3 regions of the Azospirillum argentinense genome follow, and region 1 is predicted to be linked to each of the others. Evidence: predicted binding sites of a transcription regulator. Region 1 holds the regulator's gene; each other region holds the start of a gene.
What was found. Region 1 encodes PhoB, which activates phosphate uptake and scavenging genes when phosphate is short. Its sites were predicted from a motif close to TNTCATAAAACTGTCA; they were not measured.
Positions count from the first base shown of each region.

Region 2: a site for PhoB is predicted at 2,843-2,858, ahead of ABAZ39_RS19135 (RNA degradosome polyphosphate kinase). Genes of this name have one in related genera too.
Region 3: a site for PhoB is predicted at 4,217-4,232, ahead of ABAZ39_RS22425 (DUF47 domain-containing protein). Genes of this name have one in related genera too.

Region 1 covers NZ_CP007793.1:33,873-39,694, reverse strand. The annotation lists gene cysK (cysteine synthase A) at 1-178, shown strand, start outside; gene ABAZ39_RS00170 (hypothetical protein) at 477-1,286, shown strand; gene ABAZ39_RS00165 (HesA/MoeB/ThiF family protein) at 1,361-2,149, shown strand; gene ABAZ39_RS00160 (DsrE family protein) at 2,176-2,613, shown strand; gene ABAZ39_RS00155 (hypothetical protein) at 2,619-2,891, shown strand; gene phoB (phosphate regulon transcriptional regulator PhoB) at 3,044-3,748, opposite strand; gene phoU (phosphate signaling complex protein PhoU) at 3,780-4,595, opposite strand; gene pstB (phosphate ABC transporter ATP-binding protein PstB) at 4,641-5,426, opposite strand; gene pstA (phosphate ABC transporter permease PstA) at 5,464-5,822, opposite strand, start outside.
Region 2 covers NZ_CP007794.1:1,091,003-1,096,824, reverse strand. The annotation lists gene ABAZ39_RS19150 (LysR substrate-binding domain-containing protein) at 1-478, shown strand, start outside; gene ABAZ39_RS19145 (CYTH and CHAD domain-containing protein) at 554-2,152, opposite strand; gene ABAZ39_RS19140 (SixA phosphatase family protein) at 2,224-2,742, opposite strand; gene ABAZ39_RS19135 (RNA degradosome polyphosphate kinase) at 2,959-5,106, shown strand; gene ABAZ39_RS19130 (Ppx/GppA family phosphatase) at 5,126-5,822, shown strand, end outside.
Region 3 covers NZ_CP007794.1:1,851,676-1,857,497, reverse strand. The annotation lists gene ABAZ39_RS22440 (ATP-binding protein) at 1-1,887, opposite strand, end outside; tRNA gene ABAZ39_RS22435 (tRNA-Gly) at 2,239-2,313, shown strand; gene ABAZ39_RS22430 (inorganic phosphate transporter) at 2,449-3,456, opposite strand; gene ABAZ39_RS22425 (DUF47 domain-containing protein) at 3,461-4,114, opposite strand; gene ABAZ39_RS22420 (NUDIX hydrolase) at 4,368-5,408, shown strand; gene rraA (ribonuclease E activity regulator RraA) at 5,467-5,822, shown strand, end outside.

The DNA.
Region 1 (5,822 bases):
GGCCCGCAAGGTGGCGAAGCTGGAAGGCATCCCGGTCGGCATCTCCTCGGGTGCCGCGCTGGCTGCGGCGCTGGAGATCGGCTCCCGTCCGGAGAACGAGGGCAAGCTGATCGTCGTGATCCTGCCGTCCTTCGCCGAGCGCTATCTCTCCACCGCCCTGTTCGAAGGGCTGGAGTAACACCGGCATCCCTTCCCGCGCCCGCTCACGGGCGTGGGAAGGGACTCCCGACGCGCAACCGGGCGGCGAATATTGCATCGCCACGCATCCTGCTGTAGAGTGGACTGCGTCCGGTCTTTGTGCCCGCCCCCGGAATCGGGAGGCGATTTGACAAAAAGATTGGATTTTAGTAATTTAACCTGTCGGCGCTGGGAATTTCGGCCGGCGCGGCTCCGCCGTTCCGGGCAACGGACCGGCTTGCGGCGCGGCTGCGCGACGATGCGGAGCGGACGGCACAGGACCAGCGGGGGAGGCCACCATGGGCGTCACGATTCCGAATGCCTCGACGATGAACTGGTTCCAGTTCCGCGGCATCACCAACGAATTGGACTCCAACCTCGCATCCACCGACTACCGCCAGTTCACGGTGTCGAAGACCGGCGAATTCAATTTCAAGATCGCCGACATCAACACCAACATCAAGATCGTCGACCAGAACAACAAGGTCGTCGCCGAGGCGAAGGCGAAGAACGAGGCGGCGGAAACCAGCGCCAAGCTCGGCCCCGGCACTTACACCGCGGTCATCTCCCAGGCCGTCCGCGGGGTGAACGAGCGCGAATACACGCTGGACATCACCGAACGCCAGAACATCATGATGGTGGGGACCGGTGCCCAGATGAAGGGCATCGCCCGCGCCGTCGTCGGCAACGACAGCGGCGTCCAGAAGCACACGCTGACCGTCGCCCAGGGCGGCGAGTTCGTCGGCAACATGTCCCTGCCCTACACGCGCTGGGCCCTCATGAGCAAGGAGGGCAAGGTCGTGGCCTCCGGCGACACGATGGACCCGACGAAGGCGGGCGAGGACATGCTGAAGAAGCCCAGCTTCAAGATCGACCCCGGCCAGTATGAGTTGGTGATCGTCCCGCCGAAGAACGTGGTCGGCGAAATCCCCTATCAGCTGAACTTCATCCAGAAAGTCGCCAAGACACCCGAATCGACCGAGGAACGCCCGTTCGACAAGATCATGCGGGAGCGCGAGGCGCGGCTGAAGCAGTGGGCGGCGGAGGATGCGAACAAGTCGTCCAGCACGTCGAAGACCACCCCCTACAAGATGAGCCTGCTCGCCTGACGCTGCCGCCCGCGTCAGGCTCCCGAGCGAGGGGGCTTGCGCGGCATGGGGCGTTCCGCGCTATTCTGCGGATCATGGATTTCACCGATACCCAGCTTCACCGCTATTCCCGCCACATCATCCTGCCGGAAGTCGGCGGGATCGGGCAGGAGGCGCTGTTGCGCGCCCGCGTCCTGGTCGTCGGGGCCGGCGGGCTGGGCGCACCGCTGCTGCTCTACCTCGCCGCGGCGGGTGTGGGCACCATCGGCGTCATCGACGACGACACGGTGGACCTGTCCAACCTGCAACGGCAGGTCATCCACGACGAGTCGTCGCTCGGCGTTCCGAAGGTGGAGAGCGCCGCCGCCCGCATCCGCGCGCTGAACCCCGACGTGGCGGTGGAGGTGCACAAGGCACGGCTGACGAAGGACAACGCGCTGGACCTGATCGGGCGCTACGACATCGTGGCCGACGGGTCGGACAATTTCGCCACGCGCTTCCTGCTGAACGATGCCTGCTACTTCGCGAAAAAGACGCTGGTGTCGGCGGCAATCCTGCGCTTCGACGGGCAGGTCTCCACCTTCAAGGCGCATCTCGGCGACCCGCACCCCTGCTACCGCTGCCTGTTCCCGGAACCGCCGCCGCGCGGTCTGGTGCCGTCCTGCTCCGAAGGCGGCGTTCTGGGAGCGCTGGCCGGCTTCGTCGGTTCGCTCCAGACGACCGAGGTGCTGAAGGAGATCATGGGCATCGGCGAGGGCTTGTCGGGCAGCCTGATGATGCTGGACACGCTGCACGCCTCCTTCCAGCGCATCACCGTGCGCCGCGACCCGGACTGCCCGCTGTGCGGCACCCACCCGACCATCCACGACCTGTCCGCCCACTGAGCGGCGATTGGGAGAGCCCTTTAGTCATGGAAGGCCCCGAGTCCCTGTCTATCGTCCTGTTCGCGGGCGGCTTCGACCGGGTGCACTACGCCCTGGTGATGGCCAGCGCGGCGGCGGCGACCAACCGCAAGGTCACACTGTTCTTCACCGGCCGCGCCCTGAACACGCTGCTGGCCGGAGACACCGACGGCGTGCCGGGCTGGCACCGGCTGGACCCGGCCGACGACGGCAGCCGCCCGGCGGAGCGCGACGCCGCCTTCACCGCCAACGGGCTGGCCGGCTTCGAGGAGTTGCTGGAAGCCTGCGTGATGCTCAAGGTCACGGTCATGGCCTGCGAGATGGGGCTGCGCGCGCTCGGCCTGCCGGCCGGCGTGCCGCTGCGCCCCGACGTGCCGGTGACGACCGGCGGGGTCGTCACCTTCCTGAACGACGCGCCGAAGACCGGCGCGATCCTGTTCGTGTGAACGCGATGACGGACGACCACAGCCCGGTGGACCACAGCCTGGTGATCGAACACGCGAACCGCTTCGAGGCGATCGCCGCGGAGGGCTTCGAGGGCCGGCCCTACCGGGACGCGCTGGTCCATCTGGCGCAGCATGTGACCGCGCATCCCGACCTCGCCCCGCGGGTGGCGCACGCCCTGCGCATGATGATCGGCTTCATCGAGGACAGCGACCCGGCGAAGCGCTTCGGCCCGAAGGTGGCGATCCTGCGGGAGGCGGTGGGGCTGCTGGAGGGGTAGCTTTCGCATTGCACACGGAACCCCCACCCTTCCCACGCTGACGCGTGGGCCCCTTCCCTCCCCCGCTTCGCAGGAGAGGGAAACAACCCCCTCCCCTGCGAAGCGGGGGAGGGTTAAGGGAGAGGGCAAGGCCGGCGCTTGGCGCATTTCGGTCAGATGGACTTGCTGTCCAGCGCGTAGCCCGCCGAGCGGACGGTGCGGATCAGGTCCATCTCCGTCTCCTCGTTCATCGCCTTGCGCAGGCGGCGGATGTGAACGTCCACGGTGCGCGGCTCGACATAGACGTCGTGGCCCCACACCACGTCGAGAAGCTGCTCGCGCGAGAAGACGCGGCCGGGATGCTGCATGAAGTGGCGCAGCAGGCGGAACTCGGTCGGCCCCAGATGCACGTCGCGCCCGTTCCGGCGCACCCGGTGGGCGGCCAGATCCATGGTCACGTCGGCGAATTGCAGCGTCTCGTCGGTCATGCCGGGGGCCGAGCGGCGCAGCACGGCGCGCATGCGGGCGACCAGCTCGGTCGGGGAGAAGGGCTTGGTGATGTAGTCGTCGGCGCCGGAATTCAGGCCGCGCACGCGGTCCGCCTCCTCGCCGCGGGCGGTCAGCATGATGATCGGGATGTCGCGCATCTTGCTGTTCCGGCGCATCTGGCGGCAGACCTCCAGCCCCGACATCAGCGGCAGCATCCAGTCGAGCAGGACGATGTTCGGCGTCTGCTCGCCGGCCAGCAGAAGGGCTTCCTCGCCGTCGGTGGCGGCGTTCACGCGGAAGCCTTCCTTCTCCAGATTGTACTTCAGCAGCGTCACGATGTCGGCTTCGTCCTCGACGATGAGAACGAGCGGCTTCAGCGCCGAATTCATGCTTGTCCCGCTCCCACTGCGCGTCTCGCCGTCACGCGGCATGTCCCGCTCCATCGTTATCCGGGCCGTCGTCCCGCGGCAATCCCCGTTCCACTGGCCCCCGTTCCACCGACTCCGTAGCCGCATCCATGACCGAACCGCCCGGCTCGACCACGGCGAAGCTGCTGCCGTCGTTCTTTGGACGCGCGGCGCGCAGCGTCGTCCCGACCACCAGATAATGGATGGTCTCGGCGATGTTGGTGGCGTGGTCGCCGATCCGCTCCAGGTTCTTCGCCATGAACAGCAGGTGCGTGCAGGGCGTGATGTTGCGCGGGTCCTCCATCATGTAGGTCAGGACTTCGCGGAACAGGCTGGTGTAGAGGTCGTCCAGCTCCTCGTCGCGTTCCCAGGCGGCGATGGCGCGCTGGACGTCGCGCTCGATGTAGGCGTCCAGCACGTCCTTCATGATCGACTCGACCAGCCGCCCCATGCGCGGGATGGCCACCGCCGGGCGCACCACCGGCACCTGGGCCAGCGCCAGCGAGCGCTTGGCGATGTTGGAGGCGTAGTCGCCGATCCGCTCCAGGTCCGACGCGATCTTCAGCGCCGACACGATCTCGCGCAGGTCCTGGGCCAGCGGCTGGCGCAGGGCGAGCAGGCGCACGGCCTCGGCGTCGATGTCGCGCTCGTAGGCGTCGATGCGCCGGTCGGCCTGCATGACCTGGGCGGCCAGCGCGACGTCGCGGCGGGCCACCGCCTTCACGGCGGCGTCCACCTGCGCTTCGGCGACGCCGCCCATCTGGGTGATCAGATTGGACAGGCGCTCAAGTTCGTGCGCGAAGGAACGCACGATGTGTTCGTTGCTCATGCTTCACGTCCTTCGCTGATGGAAAGGATGCGGCGATGCCGGGGATCAGCCGTAGCGGCCGGTGATGTAGCCCTGGGTGCGCTCGTCCCGCGGGTTGGTGAAGATTTCCTCGGTGTCGTCGCACTCCACCATGTCGCCCAGATGGAAGAAGGCGGTCTTCTGGGAGACGCGGGCCGCCTGCTGCATGTTGTGGGTGACGATGACGATCGTGTAGTTCTCGCGCAGCTCGTCGATCAGCTCCTCGATGTGGGCGGTCGCGATGGGGTCGAGCGCCGAGCAGGGCTCGTCCATCAGGATCACCTCGGGGCTGACGGCGATGGCGCGGGCGATGCAGAGGCGCTGCTGCTGGCCACCGGACAGGCCGGTGCCCGGCTCGCGCAGGCGGTCCTTCACCTCGTTCCACAGGCCGGCGCGCTTCAGCGAGGTCTGGACGATCTCGTCCATCTCGTCGCGGTGGCTGGCGATGCCGTGGATGCGCGGGCCGTAGGCGATGTTGTCGTAGATCGACTTCGGGAAGGGGTTCGGCTTCTGGAAGACCATGCCGACGCGGGCGCGGAGCTGCACGGCGTCGATGGATTTGCCGTAGACATCCTCGCCGTCGAGCGCGATCAGCCCCTCGACGCGGCAGTTCTCGATGGTGTCGTTCATGCGGTTCAGGCAGCGCAGGAACGTCGACTTGCCGCAGCCGGACGGGCCGATCAGCGCCATCACGCGGTTTTCCTGGATCTCCAGGTTGATGCCCTTGAGCGCCTGTTTGGCCCCGTAGAACACCTTGACGTCGCGGGCGACCATCTTGGTGCCGTGGATGCCGGCGGCGGGACGCGAAGCCATGGCCGTGGCCGGGATGTGGGTCTGGACGCTCATGGGGTTACCAACGCCTCTCGAATTTCTTGCGCAGGAAGACGGCCAGGCCGTTCATCAGGATGAGGAAGGCGAGCAGGATCAGGATCGCCGCGGAGGTGCGCTCCGTGAAGGCGCGCTCGGGGCTGTCCGCCCACATGTAGATCTGCACCGGGATGGCCGTGGCGCTGTCGGTCAGGCCGCCCGGGATGTCCACGATGAAGGCCACCATGCCGATCATCAGCAGCGGCGCCGTCTCGCCCAACGCGCGGGCCATGCCGATGATGGTGCCGGTCAGGATGCCCGGCAGGGCCAGCGGCAGGACATGGTGCGTCACCGTCTGCAGCGGCGAGGCGCCGACGCCCAGCGCCGCCTCGCGGATCGACG
Region 2 (5,822 bases), on a different replicon from region 1:
GGATGGGGACTGCGATCTGGCGGTCGGCGTGTTTCCCGATCTTCCCGAGCGGATCGGAGCGGAGCAGCTTTTCGTCGAGCACTTTGCGTGCCTTGCGGATCGGGAGAGGATGGCGAGCCATGACCGTCTGGATATTGGAGCCTACCTTGCCCGGCCACACATGCTCGTCGCGCTGAAGGACGAAGCAAACACCGAGATCGACGCGGCCTTGCGCGCCGTCGGCCACACGCGCCGCATCGCTGTCACGCTGCCGCATTGGGGAAATGCGCCACGGCTGATCCAAGGGACAGACCTCGTTCTGACCGTGGCCCGGAAAGCCCTTGCGCTCTGCGAGCATGACCCGGCCGTCGTCGTCTTCGAGCCGCCGTTTCCGATACCGCCATTTCCCTTCGTTCAGGTTTGGCATGAACGGCGCGGCGGCGATCCCGCGCACCTGTGGCTGCGCAACGCGGTCGCGGGCGTGTCGATGGCCGTGTAGTCGGTAGCTATCCAACGTCGGGGCTGCCCACGCACGTGTGCGAAGCGGGGGAGGGCTAGGGTGGGGGCAAGACCGTCACCAGAACACCGGCTTGTCGCGGAACGCCTTCCACAACCCCGGCAGTGCCTTGCGGCGCTTGTCGGCCTGCTTGGCGAGCCAGCGGGTGGTCCCTTCGGCAGCGGGCCGCTGCTCCGGCCGGTCCGCCGACAGGCCGCGCAGACGATCGCCGGCCACCGCGGCGTCGTGCTCGGCGTCCAACGCGCCCAACAGGGCGTCCAGCGCGGCGATGAAGGGCACCGTTGCGGTTTCGGCGTAGAGGCCACGGAAAAACTCCGCCGTGTGGCGCAGTTTGCGCAGGCGGCGGCGCAGCCGGTCGCGCGCCGCGGCGTCGGCACCGTCCAGGTCGCGCCCCGCCTTCAATGCTCCGGCCCTCAGGGCCTTGGCGTGCTGGGCGGCCAGCCAGGGGCCGGACAGCTCGGCCATCGGGCGGTCGAGCTGGGCGCGGACCTCCGGCGCGGCGCCGGACTGCCACGCCCCGTCCTCCAGCCAGGCGCCGAGGGCCAGGATCAGCCCAGTGCAGCGCGGCGACTGGATCGCTTCCACCGCCGCCAGCGCGGGTGCACGACGGGCTTCCCGAACCGCAGCGGTCAGCGCGGCGATTCCGTCAGCGGGGGCTTTCTCCGTCGCGGCGAAGGGCATGATCCCATGGGACAGCAGCACGTCCCAATCGCGCGCCGGGCCAAGTTGACGGGAGAACCAGCGGATGTCGTTCCCGGCTCGGCAGGCGTCCGGCGCCCCGGCGAGGGGGCGAAACAGGCGGATCGCGGTGCGCAGGCGGCGCAGCGCGACGCGCATCTGATGCAGCCCCTCGACGTCGCCACCGGCCAGGGCGCAGGCTTCGTTGGCGAGCAGCAGGCGCAGACCGTGCCGCAGGATGTGGCGGTAGGCCTCGGCCACCGTGGTGACCGGGGTGAGGCCCAGCGGCTCCGGCAGGACGGGAGCGGGCAGGCGCCCGGTGACGAGACGGTCGCCGATCTCCGCCTTGCTCTCCGTCCCGATGCGCACCGGCACCCGGCGCTGGAGCGTCAGCGCGATGTCGAACAGGCGGCCGATGCGGCCCGACTTCAGCTCAAGCTCGACCTCGCTGATCCGGGCGCAGGCGTTGCCGGCGGTGATCTGGCCGTCGTCCACCGCCACCTCGATGGAGGTCAGGGCGTCCGGGCGGACGAGCAGGGTGGTGCGCCGGAACTCCGTCGTGAACTGCGGAACCAGCGCCGCCCGCGCGTTCTCCGGCACCAGGGCGGCCACGCCCTCGGCGTCGAGGGGCGTCATGTCGGGGGCGGCCGTGGGGATGGTCCAGTCCCATTTCTTGCGGATGGCCACCGCGGCCGAATCGCCGGGGGTGGCGGCGTTGATGGTCTTCAGCGTCTGGACGAAGCGGTCGCCGTCCTGCCGCACCCGCAGGGCCACGCCCCCCAGGAACAGCCGCCGGTCCGGCGTGTCATAATAGACGGTGCGCAGGTCGCGGACGGCCGGCGCGCCCTCCGCCTTCTCCTTCAGCGCGGGCAGGTCGGCAACGCGGGACAGATCGCGCGGATCGAGATGGAGCTTCATCTCCACCTCGCGCACGGCGGAGACCGCGGTGGGTGCGGCATTCTGGGGCGCGGAAGACACGGGGGGCGACTCCTGCTCGGTTCCGGGCCTGCTCTGTTAAGGGTTGAAATACCCCATTTGGCAAAAGGGCGTTAAGAGAGTTTCCGCGGCAGGATGAAATCGGCCAGCCGTCCCGCCCCGCTGTCCAGGTCGGCCCAGCGGGCCGCTTCGAACAGAATGACGGCGCAGGCACCGGTCGGAAACTTCTCCGCCAGCGCCGCGCGGTGCCGCTCGTCGCCGCTGCCGGTCAGCTCGCGGGCGAGGTCGTGGAGGTCCGGGTTGTGGGCGACCAGCATCAGCGACGACGCGGAGTCGGGCGCGTCGCGCAGCCGTTCCAGAAGCACCCCGGCGCCGCACAGGTAGAGGCCGCGCTCGCGCTCCACCGGGATGTCCGGCGCGTCCATCACCTCCAGCAGACGGTCGGCGGTGTCCGCCGCGCGCCGGGCGGTCGAGCACAGCACCAGCCCAATGCGCGCGCCCCGGTCCTTCAGCTCGTGCCCGACCAGCCGGGCCGCCTTCCTGCCCCGCGGCGCCAGCGGGCGGTCGTGGTCGTCCAGGGAGGGATCGTCCCACGCGGACTTGCCGTGGCGCATGAGATACAGGGTCTTCATCGAGGCGGTCCCTTCCTGTCCGGATCGCGGTCCGGCGGGATGCGCCGGGGGTGCGACTGTTTTCGCAGCGGTATTATCGTGACGGCAGTATTATGCTGTCTGACTCAAAACCGTAACGTAGTTGGGGTAGGTTGCTTGGCCCGCCGACCGCGGCGGGCGGTCCGGCCCGACCGGACTGTAGCGGCACCACCCATCACGCAAAAGCCCGAGGCTGCTGTGACCGAACTTCAGGACTTGGAAGCGACCTGCATCGAAGCGGACGCGCCGGAGCGCTTCATCAACCGCGAACTGTCGTGGCTGGCCTTCAACCAGCGCGTCCTGGATGAGGCGTCCAACCCGAACCACCCGCTGCTCGAGCGGCTGAGGTTCCTGTCGATCTCCTCCAGCAACCTCGACGAATTCTACATGGTCCGCGTCGCCGGCCTGAAGGGGCAGGTGGCCGCGGGGGTGAAGACCCCCAGCGCCGAGAACCTGACCCCGGCCCAGCAGCTCACCGCGGTGAACCAGCGCATCGTCGAGCTGATGAACGCGCAGCAGACCATGTGGCGCAGCCTGAAGCAGGATCTGCGTGAGGCCGGCATCATGGTGGTCGACGCCGAGGACCTGACCGAGGGGGAGAAGGACTGGCTGGAGGCCAAGTTCCTCGACGACATCTTCCCGATACTGACCCCCATCGCCGTGGACCCGGCGCACCCGTTCCCCTTCCTGCCCAACCTGGGCTTCTCGCTGGCGCTGCAACTGCATGAGCCGGTGAAGGGGCGGCATCTCGACGCGCTGGTCCCGCTGCCGGCGCAGCTCGACCGCTTCATCCGCCTGCCGGGATCGGAAATCCGCTTCATCCAGCTGGAAAAGCTGGTGATGCTGTTCATCGACCGCCTCTTCCCGCCGTTCCAGGTCAAGGCGCACGGCGTCTTCCGCGTCCTGCGCGACAGCGAGATGGAGATCGAGGAGGAGGCGGAGGATCTGGTCCGCACCTTCGAGAGCGCGCTGAAGCGCCGCCGCCGCGGCAGCGTCATCCGGCTGGCCACCGACGCCGGCATGGCCGCCGACCTGCGCGAGTTCCTGCGCCACGAGCTGCGCGTGTCGAACGACGACGTGTTCGTCCTGGACGGGCTGATCGGCTTGTCGGACACCCGCCAGCTGATCGTCGACGAGCGGCCCGATCTGGTCTTCCGCCCCTTCAACGCCCGCTTCCCGGAGCGCATCCGCGACTTCGGCGGCGACTGCTTCGCGGCCATCCGCGACAAGGACATCGTCGTCCACCACCCGTACGAGAGCTTCGACGTGGTGGTGCAGTTCATCCGGCAGGCGGCGCGCGACCCGCAGGTGGTCGCCATCAAGCAGACGCTCTACCGCACCAGCAAGGACAGCCCGATCGTCGCCGCGCTGATCGAGGCGGCGGAGGCCGGCAAGTCGGTGACCGCCTTGGTCGAGCTGAAGGCCCGCTTCGACGAGGAGGCCAACATCCGCTGGGCGCGCGACCTGGAGCGCGCCGGCGCCCAGGTCGTCTACGGCTTCGTCGATCTGAAGACGCACGCCAAGGTGTCGCTGGTGGTGCGGCGCGAGAACAAGGCGCTGCGCAGCTACGTCCATTTCGGGACGGGCAACTACCACCCGATCACGGCGAAGGTCTACACCGACCTGTCCTTCTTCACCTGCGACCCGGCGCTCTGCCACGACGCGGCGGTGATGTTCAACTACATGACCGGCTACGCCACGCCGAAGCTGTTGGAGAAGATCGCCATCGCCCCGATCACGCTGCGCCAGAAGCTGGGCCAGCTGATCGACGCGGAGGTCGCCAACGCCGCCGCCGGCAAGCCCGCCCACATCTGGGTGAAGCTGAACTCCCTGGTCGATTCGGAGATCATCGACCGGCTCTACAAGGCGTCGCAGAAGGGCGTGCAGATCGACATGGTGATCCGCGGCATCTGCTGCCTGCGCCCCGGCGTCAAGGGCCTGTCGGAGAACATCCGGGTGCGCAGCATCGTCGGGCGCTTCCTGGAGCACGGGCGCGTGATCTGCTTCGCCAACGGCCAAGCGCTGCCCAGCCCGCAGGCCAAGGTCTTCATCTCCTCCGCCGACTGGATGACGCGCAACCTGGACCGCCGCATCGAGACGCTGGTGCCCATCGAGAACCCGACGGTGCACGAGCAGGTTTTGGACCAGATCATGGTCGCCAACCTGAAGGACGAGGCGAACACCTGGAAACTGGGCCCGGATGGCGTTTATCATCGGGTGGAGGCTGGTCCGGACGCGTTCAGCGCCCATAACTATTTCATGACGAACCCCAGCCTGTCGGGCCGCGGCAGCGCGCTCAGCAGCAAAAAGACGCCGCCGCGGTTGAAGCTGCGTACGGTCATCTGATTGAGGACATCGGTTGCTTATGACGCCGGCGCAGGAACACACGGTTGCCACCAAGGCCGTCGAGAAGGCCATCGAGAAGGTCGCCGACAGGGGCGAGCGGATCGCGGTCATCGACATCGGGTCCAACTCGATCCGGCTCGTCGTCTATGACGCTCTGAAGCGGTCGCCCCTGCCGGTCTTCAACGAAAAGGTCCTGTGCGGGCTCGGCCGCGGGGTGGAGAAGGCCGGCTGCCTGAACCCGGACGGCGTGATCCAGGGCCTGGAGGCCCTGGAACGCTTCGCCCTGCTCGTCGCGGGCATGCGCGTCGGGCGGCTGGACGTCATCGCCACGGCGGCGGTGCGCGACGCCACGGACGGCCCGGCCTTCATCCAGCGGGTGAAGGACCGCACCGGCCTCGACGTCAGCGTCATCAGCGGCGAGGAGGAGGCGCGGCTGTCCGCCATGGGCGTGCTGTCCGGCACCCCCGCCGCCGATGGACTGGTCGGCGACCTCGGCGGCGGCAGCCTGGAACTGGTGCGGCTGGAACGCGGCGTGATCGGCGAGCATCTGACGATGCCGCTGGGGCCGTTGCGCCTGATGGAACTGAACCCCGCCAAGCCGAACGGGCTGGTCCGCGCCATCGACCAGCATCTGGAGAAGCTGGACTGGCTGGCCCAGATGCGCGGGAAGCCCTTCTACCCGGTGGGCGGCGGCTGGCGGGCCCTGGCCAAGCTGC
Region 3 (5,822 bases), on a different replicon from region 1:
GAAGGCGTGGTGGGCGATCAGTTCCGCCCGGTTGGGCAGGTTGCGGTCGGACCGCCGCCGCAGGGCGTGCAGGACGCGCCCGTGCAGCGGCTGACGCTCCCGCTTGGTCAGGGTGGCGTAGGCGACCTCCTGAACCAGCGCGTGGCGGAAGGTCAGCTCCAGATTGGGCAGCAGGCGGGAGCGCGCGAAGAAGCCGCTCTGCTCCAGCCGGGCCAGGGCGGCCGGCAAATCGGCGGCGGGGATGGGCGACACCGCGCGCAGCAGGCCGAGATCGACCGAGGTGCCGATCACCGCCGCGTGCATCAGCACCCGCCGCGGACCGGGTTCCAGCGCGTCGATCCGCGAGGCCAGCAAGCCGTGCACCGTGGCCGGCAGGACCATCCGGGCATCGGTCTTGCCAAGGCTGTAGCGGCCCGGACTGCCGACGATGACCCCGGTGGTCTCCAGGGTGCGCAGCGACTCCTCCAGATAGAGCGGCACGCCCTGGCTTTGCGTGGCGACGCGCGCCTTCAGATCGGCCAGCGACGGGCTATGCCCCAGCCAATGGTCCAGGAACTCGTCGGCCTGCAACGGCTCCAGCGGTTCGAGCGCGATGGTGTGGACCGAATCCGGCGCGGACCAGCCGCCCGGCGTGTCGGGCCGCGAGGTGACCAGGACGAAGACCCGGGCGTCCTCCACCCCCTCGGCCAGGGCGTCGAGCAGGCGGTTGGTCAGCCCGCGCGTCCAGTGCGCGTCCTCGACGAGGATCAGCAGCGGACGCTCCACGGACAGCTCGCGGATCGCCGCGACCAGCCCCTCGACGCTGAAATCGGCCTTCTGGGCGGGGTCCAGCCCCTGCCACAGCGGGTGGACGGAGGGCTGGCCGAGCAGCTCCCGCATCGCCTCGCCGGCCAGCTCGCCGCCGTTGCGCGTGGCGGCGGCGGTCAGGCGCGCCACCGCCACGCCGTCCCCTGCCGCAGCATCCGGTGAAGGGTCATCCGCCGTTCCGCAGACCGCCAGGGCGAGGCAACGGGCTGCCGCCTCCAGGTCGTCGGGGTCGCCCAGGCGGCGGATCGGGAACTGCGGCCAGATGGTGGTAATGAAGGGCTCCGCCTCCGCGCTGCGCATCAGCTCTCCGGTCAGCCGGGACTTGCCGATGCCGGCTTCCCCGACCAGGACGGCGCAGGCGCCGCGGCCCCGCTCGGCCTGCCGCAGCGCGCCGGTCAGCACCGCCAGTTCGGGCCGGCGCCCGACGAACAGGGTGCCTTCGGCCGACAGCAGGTCCATCGCCGTGAGCCGCATCGCCCGCGCCGCCTCCAGCGCGAAGGCGCTCACCGGCTCCGCCGTGGCGGACAGGCGCAGCGTCCCCGCCGGGCGGACGGTCAACCCTTTGGGCACGAGGTCCAGCGTCTCGCGACTCAGCAGCACGCTGTTGGGCTGCGCCCGCTGCTGGAGCTTGGCGGCGACGTGCACGGTTTCGCCCACCGTGCGGTAGTCGGTCCAGACGCCCGTCTCGATGATCTGGGCCACCACCTCGCCGGAGCTGATGCCGATTCGCATCTTGAACTCGTCCGAATCGATGGCCGAGCGGGCGATGTCCTGCGCGGCGAGGCAGGCGCGCAGCGCATGATCCTCCAGCGCGGAGGGGGCGCCGAACACCGCCATGATGCCATCGCCCAGCACCTGGGCCACCGTGCCGCCATAGCGCCCCACCGCGTCGGTGAGGATCTGGAGGATGGTCAGTAGGGTCTGGTCGGCTTCCTCCGGGTCGCGGCCGGAGACCATGCTGGAGGATTCGACGATGTCGGCGAACAGGATGGTGACGACCTTGCGTTCCGCGCTGTTGCGCAAGGCCGCTCCGCCATCCGGCGAATCGGCGGCGGTGGACCCGGCGTTGGGCGCAGGCATAGGCCGGCACGACGCCTCCCGAGGCGCCGCCGTGGGCATCGATTGCGATTCGCCCAGGTCCATGTCCGTTCCGGCCATCGAAGCCCCCCTGCGGAGCGTCATCGGCATGTTAGAGGAAACAATTTCGAATGCGCAGACATTCAAAACAAGGGAAGGGTAATTTCACTCCGGAAACCTCAGCCTAACATATGATGGTATGTTTCCTCGTGCAATCGGCGAGGGGCGGCCCGTCCTGGCCTGCAGTCCAGCCGTGCCCGCCTTGCCTCGACGCACGGAATGGTGTCGCGTGAAAAAATAGGCTTGCCTTGGCCGTCGCCGGGGCGTATACGGGCGCTCCTCCGCTGGAGCGGCGCGGGCGTAGCTCAGGGGTAGAGCACAACCTTGCCAAGGTTGGGGTCGAGGGTTCGAATCCCTTCGCCCGCTCCATTACACAGCGCGGATGGTACGAAAAAGGGCGGCCTCGGGCCGCCCTTTTCGCGTTTTGCGCCGTGTCTCCAGGGCTTGTGCCGCCGGGGCGGAACCGGTGGCGGGCCTTTCGGCCCGCCGGCCCCGCCGGGTCTGTCACCACAGCGCCAGCGACAGCTCGTAGAAGAGCGCGCCGACGACGGCGGTCGCCGGCAGGGTGATGACCCAGGCCATGACGATGCCCTGCGCCAGCCCCCAGCGCACCGCGCTGGTGCGGCGGGCGGCGCCGACGCCGATGATCGCCCCGGTGATGGTGTGGGTCGTGCTGACCGGCACGCCGAGCCACGTCGCGACGAACAGCGTGATGGCGCCGCCGGTCTCCGCGCAGGAGCCCTGGACCGGCTTCAGGTCGGTCAGCTTGGAGCCCATGGTCTTGACGATGCGCCAGCCGCCGAACAGCGTGCCCAGCCCCATCGCGGCCTGACAGGTGATGACCACCCAGAAGGGCACGTGGAAGGTTTCCCCCAACAGGCCCTGGGAATAGAGCAGGACGGCGATGATGCCCATGGTCTTCTGCGCGTCGTTGCCGCCGTGTCCCAGGCTGTAGAGCGCGGCGGAGCCGATCTGGATGTGGCGGAACAGCCGGTCGACCGCGAAGGGCGTGCTGCGCCGGAATATCCAGGACACCGCCACGATCATCACGCTGGCCAGCAGGAAGCCGACCACCGGCGAGACCACGATGGCCGCGGCGGTCTTCGCCAGACCGGACACCACCACGGCGTCCAGCCCGGCCTTCGCCACGCCGGCCCCAACGAGGCCGCCGATCAGCGCGTGGGAGGAACTGGACGGGATGCCCAGCCACCAGGTGAAGACGTTCCAGACGATGGCGCCCATCAGCGCGCCGAAAATGACGTGCGGATCCACCACCCCCGCCCCGACGATGCCGGTGCCGATGGTGGTCGCCACATGCAGCCCGAAGAACAGGAAGGCGATGAAATTGAAGAAGGCGGCCATCGCGACCGCGGTCCGCGGCGACAGCACGCGGGTGGAGACGACCGTTGCGATGGAGTTGGCCGCGTCGTGCAGCCCGTTGAGGAAATCGAAGAGGAGGGCGACGCCGATCAGCCCGATGAGGATGGGCAGGGCGAGGGTAGCGGCTTCCATGGGATCAGACCTGTTCGACGATGATGCCGTCGATGGTGTCGGCCACGTCCTCGCACGCATCGAGCACGCGTTCCAGCAGCTCGATGATCTCGCGTTGAAGGGCGTGGCGGTGGGTGATGGGGGAGTCGAGCCCGCCGCTCTCGTCGCGCAGCCGGTGATTGGCCTCGCGCAGGAGCCGGTCGCCTTCGCTCTCGATCCGCGAGACCTCGGCGGTCATCGCGTGGAGTTGCTCGACGTGTTTGGGGATGTCGCGGAGCAGGGGGATGCCCGCGCTCAGCCGGGCGGTGCAGCGCACGATGGCATCGGCCTGGGCGTGCATTTCCGGTGTGTAGTCGGTGAAGCCCGCCTCCACGAGGTGACGCGCGGTCTCCTCGATGAGGTTGAGCACGTCGTCCATCCGCTTGCCGAGTTCCTGGATGTCCGAACGGTCGAAGGGCACGATGAAGGTGCGGTGGACAGCGAGCTGGATCTCCTTCTCGATGGCGTCGGCCTCGCTCTCGACCCGGCGGATGGTCTGGAACCGCTCCTCCAGGTCCTGGCCGCTGGCCATCATCGCCCGCAGCGCCTCGGCGCCCGTGGCGACGGTCCGGGCATGCTCGGCGAACAGGTCGAAAAACCGTTCTTCGCGCGGCATCAGGGCCCGGAACAAATTCAGCATGCGTGGTTCTCCAACTTACGCCGGCCTGCACTGCTGGGGACCCGCACGGACGCGCGCGAGCCTCAGCGTCGCGGCTGGTGTAACATCCCCGGCGCCCGTGGGAGTCACAAAAGTGTCATGCCGGGCCGGCTTGCGGCGAGATTTCACGGGGGTACCCGGCGGAAAGACCGGTGATTTGCCGCGGCGGGCCGCTTATCCTGCCGCCGACGGATCGGCAACGGGGTGGCGCGTGGCAGGGGAAACACGGATCGGCTTGGAAACACGGATCGGCTCGGAAACACAAATCGGCCTGACGGCGGCCATCGTTTCGGTGGGCGTGTCCCCGGCGAACGGCGCCGAGCCGCGCGTGGTGACCGTGCGCAGCGGCTTCGAGATTCCCGAATCGCACCGCCGCGGCGACGAGCCGCCGCCCCACCGCGACGCCCTGCCGGGCGCCCCCTTCGATCCCGAACGCTTCCGCACGCTTCAGGACGGCCTGCGCGCGGTGGCGGAGGACGCGGCCGGGCTGACCCTGCGCTATGTCGAACAGCTTTACAGCTTCGGCGACCGCTACCGCGACCCGCACGAGTTGTTCGGCGGCCCGCGGTCGCTGGTGGTCGGCTATCTGGCGCTGCTGCGCGAGGCGCCGCTGCGCATCGACGGTGCGGAGTGGCGCGGCCTGTACGAGTTCTTCCCCTGGGAGGACTGGCGCGATTCGCCGCCGGCGCTGCTCGATTCGGTGATCCGCCCGGCGCTGGCCCGCTGGGTCGCCGCGGCGCCGGACGAGCCCGCCCGCGCCCGCCGCGGCGAGCGCGCCCGCATGGCCTTCGCCCTGGACGGCGGGGAGTGGGACTCCGAACGGGTGCTGGAGCGCTACGAACTTCTCTACGAGGCCGGGCTGGTGGTGGAGGCGTTCCGCGACCACGACCTGGCCCGCCGGGCGGGGGTGGAGGAGCGCACGGTGCGGCTGGAGATGCCCCGCGCGCTGGGCCGCCCGATGGCCCGCGACGGCCGCCGCGTCCTGGCGACGGCGCTGGAGCGGTTACGCGGCAAGTTGAAGTACCGCCCCATCGTGTTCGAGCTGCTGCCCCCGACCTTCACCCTGCACCAGCTTCAGCAGGTGGTGGAGGCGCTGTCCGGCGAGCGGCTGCACAAGCAGAATTTCCGGCGTCTGATGATCTCCGGCGGGCTGGTGGAGCCGACCGGCCAGTATGAGAGCCAGACCGGCGGGCGCCCCGCCGAACTCTACCGCTTCCGCCGCAGCGCCATCCTGGAGCGCACCAGCACGGGGGCCATCGCCGCCCCGGAGGATTGACCATCGCCGATCTATGGGTATTCTTTCGCCAATACCTAAAGAAGGGGAGCGAAAGCGCATGACCGACTTCGACAGCACCTGCGACCTCTACGACCGGTTCGAGAAGACCGCCCGCGTCGCCGACCCCGTCTTCCGCGATTTCGGCCAGCGTTGCAAATTCAGCGGCGCCGCGGTGACCGTGAAGTGCTTCGAGGACAATTCCCGCGTCAAGGAGGTGCTGGGCACGCCGGGTCGGGGCAAGGTGCTGGTGGTGGACGGCGGTGGCGGCCTGCGCGCCGCCCTGATGGGCGACCTGATCGCCAAGGACGCGGTGAAGAACGGCTGGGAGGGCGTGGTCATTCACGGCTGCGTCCGCGACGCCGCCGTGCTCGCCACGCTGGACCTCGGCATCAAGGCGCTGGCGGCGATCCCGCG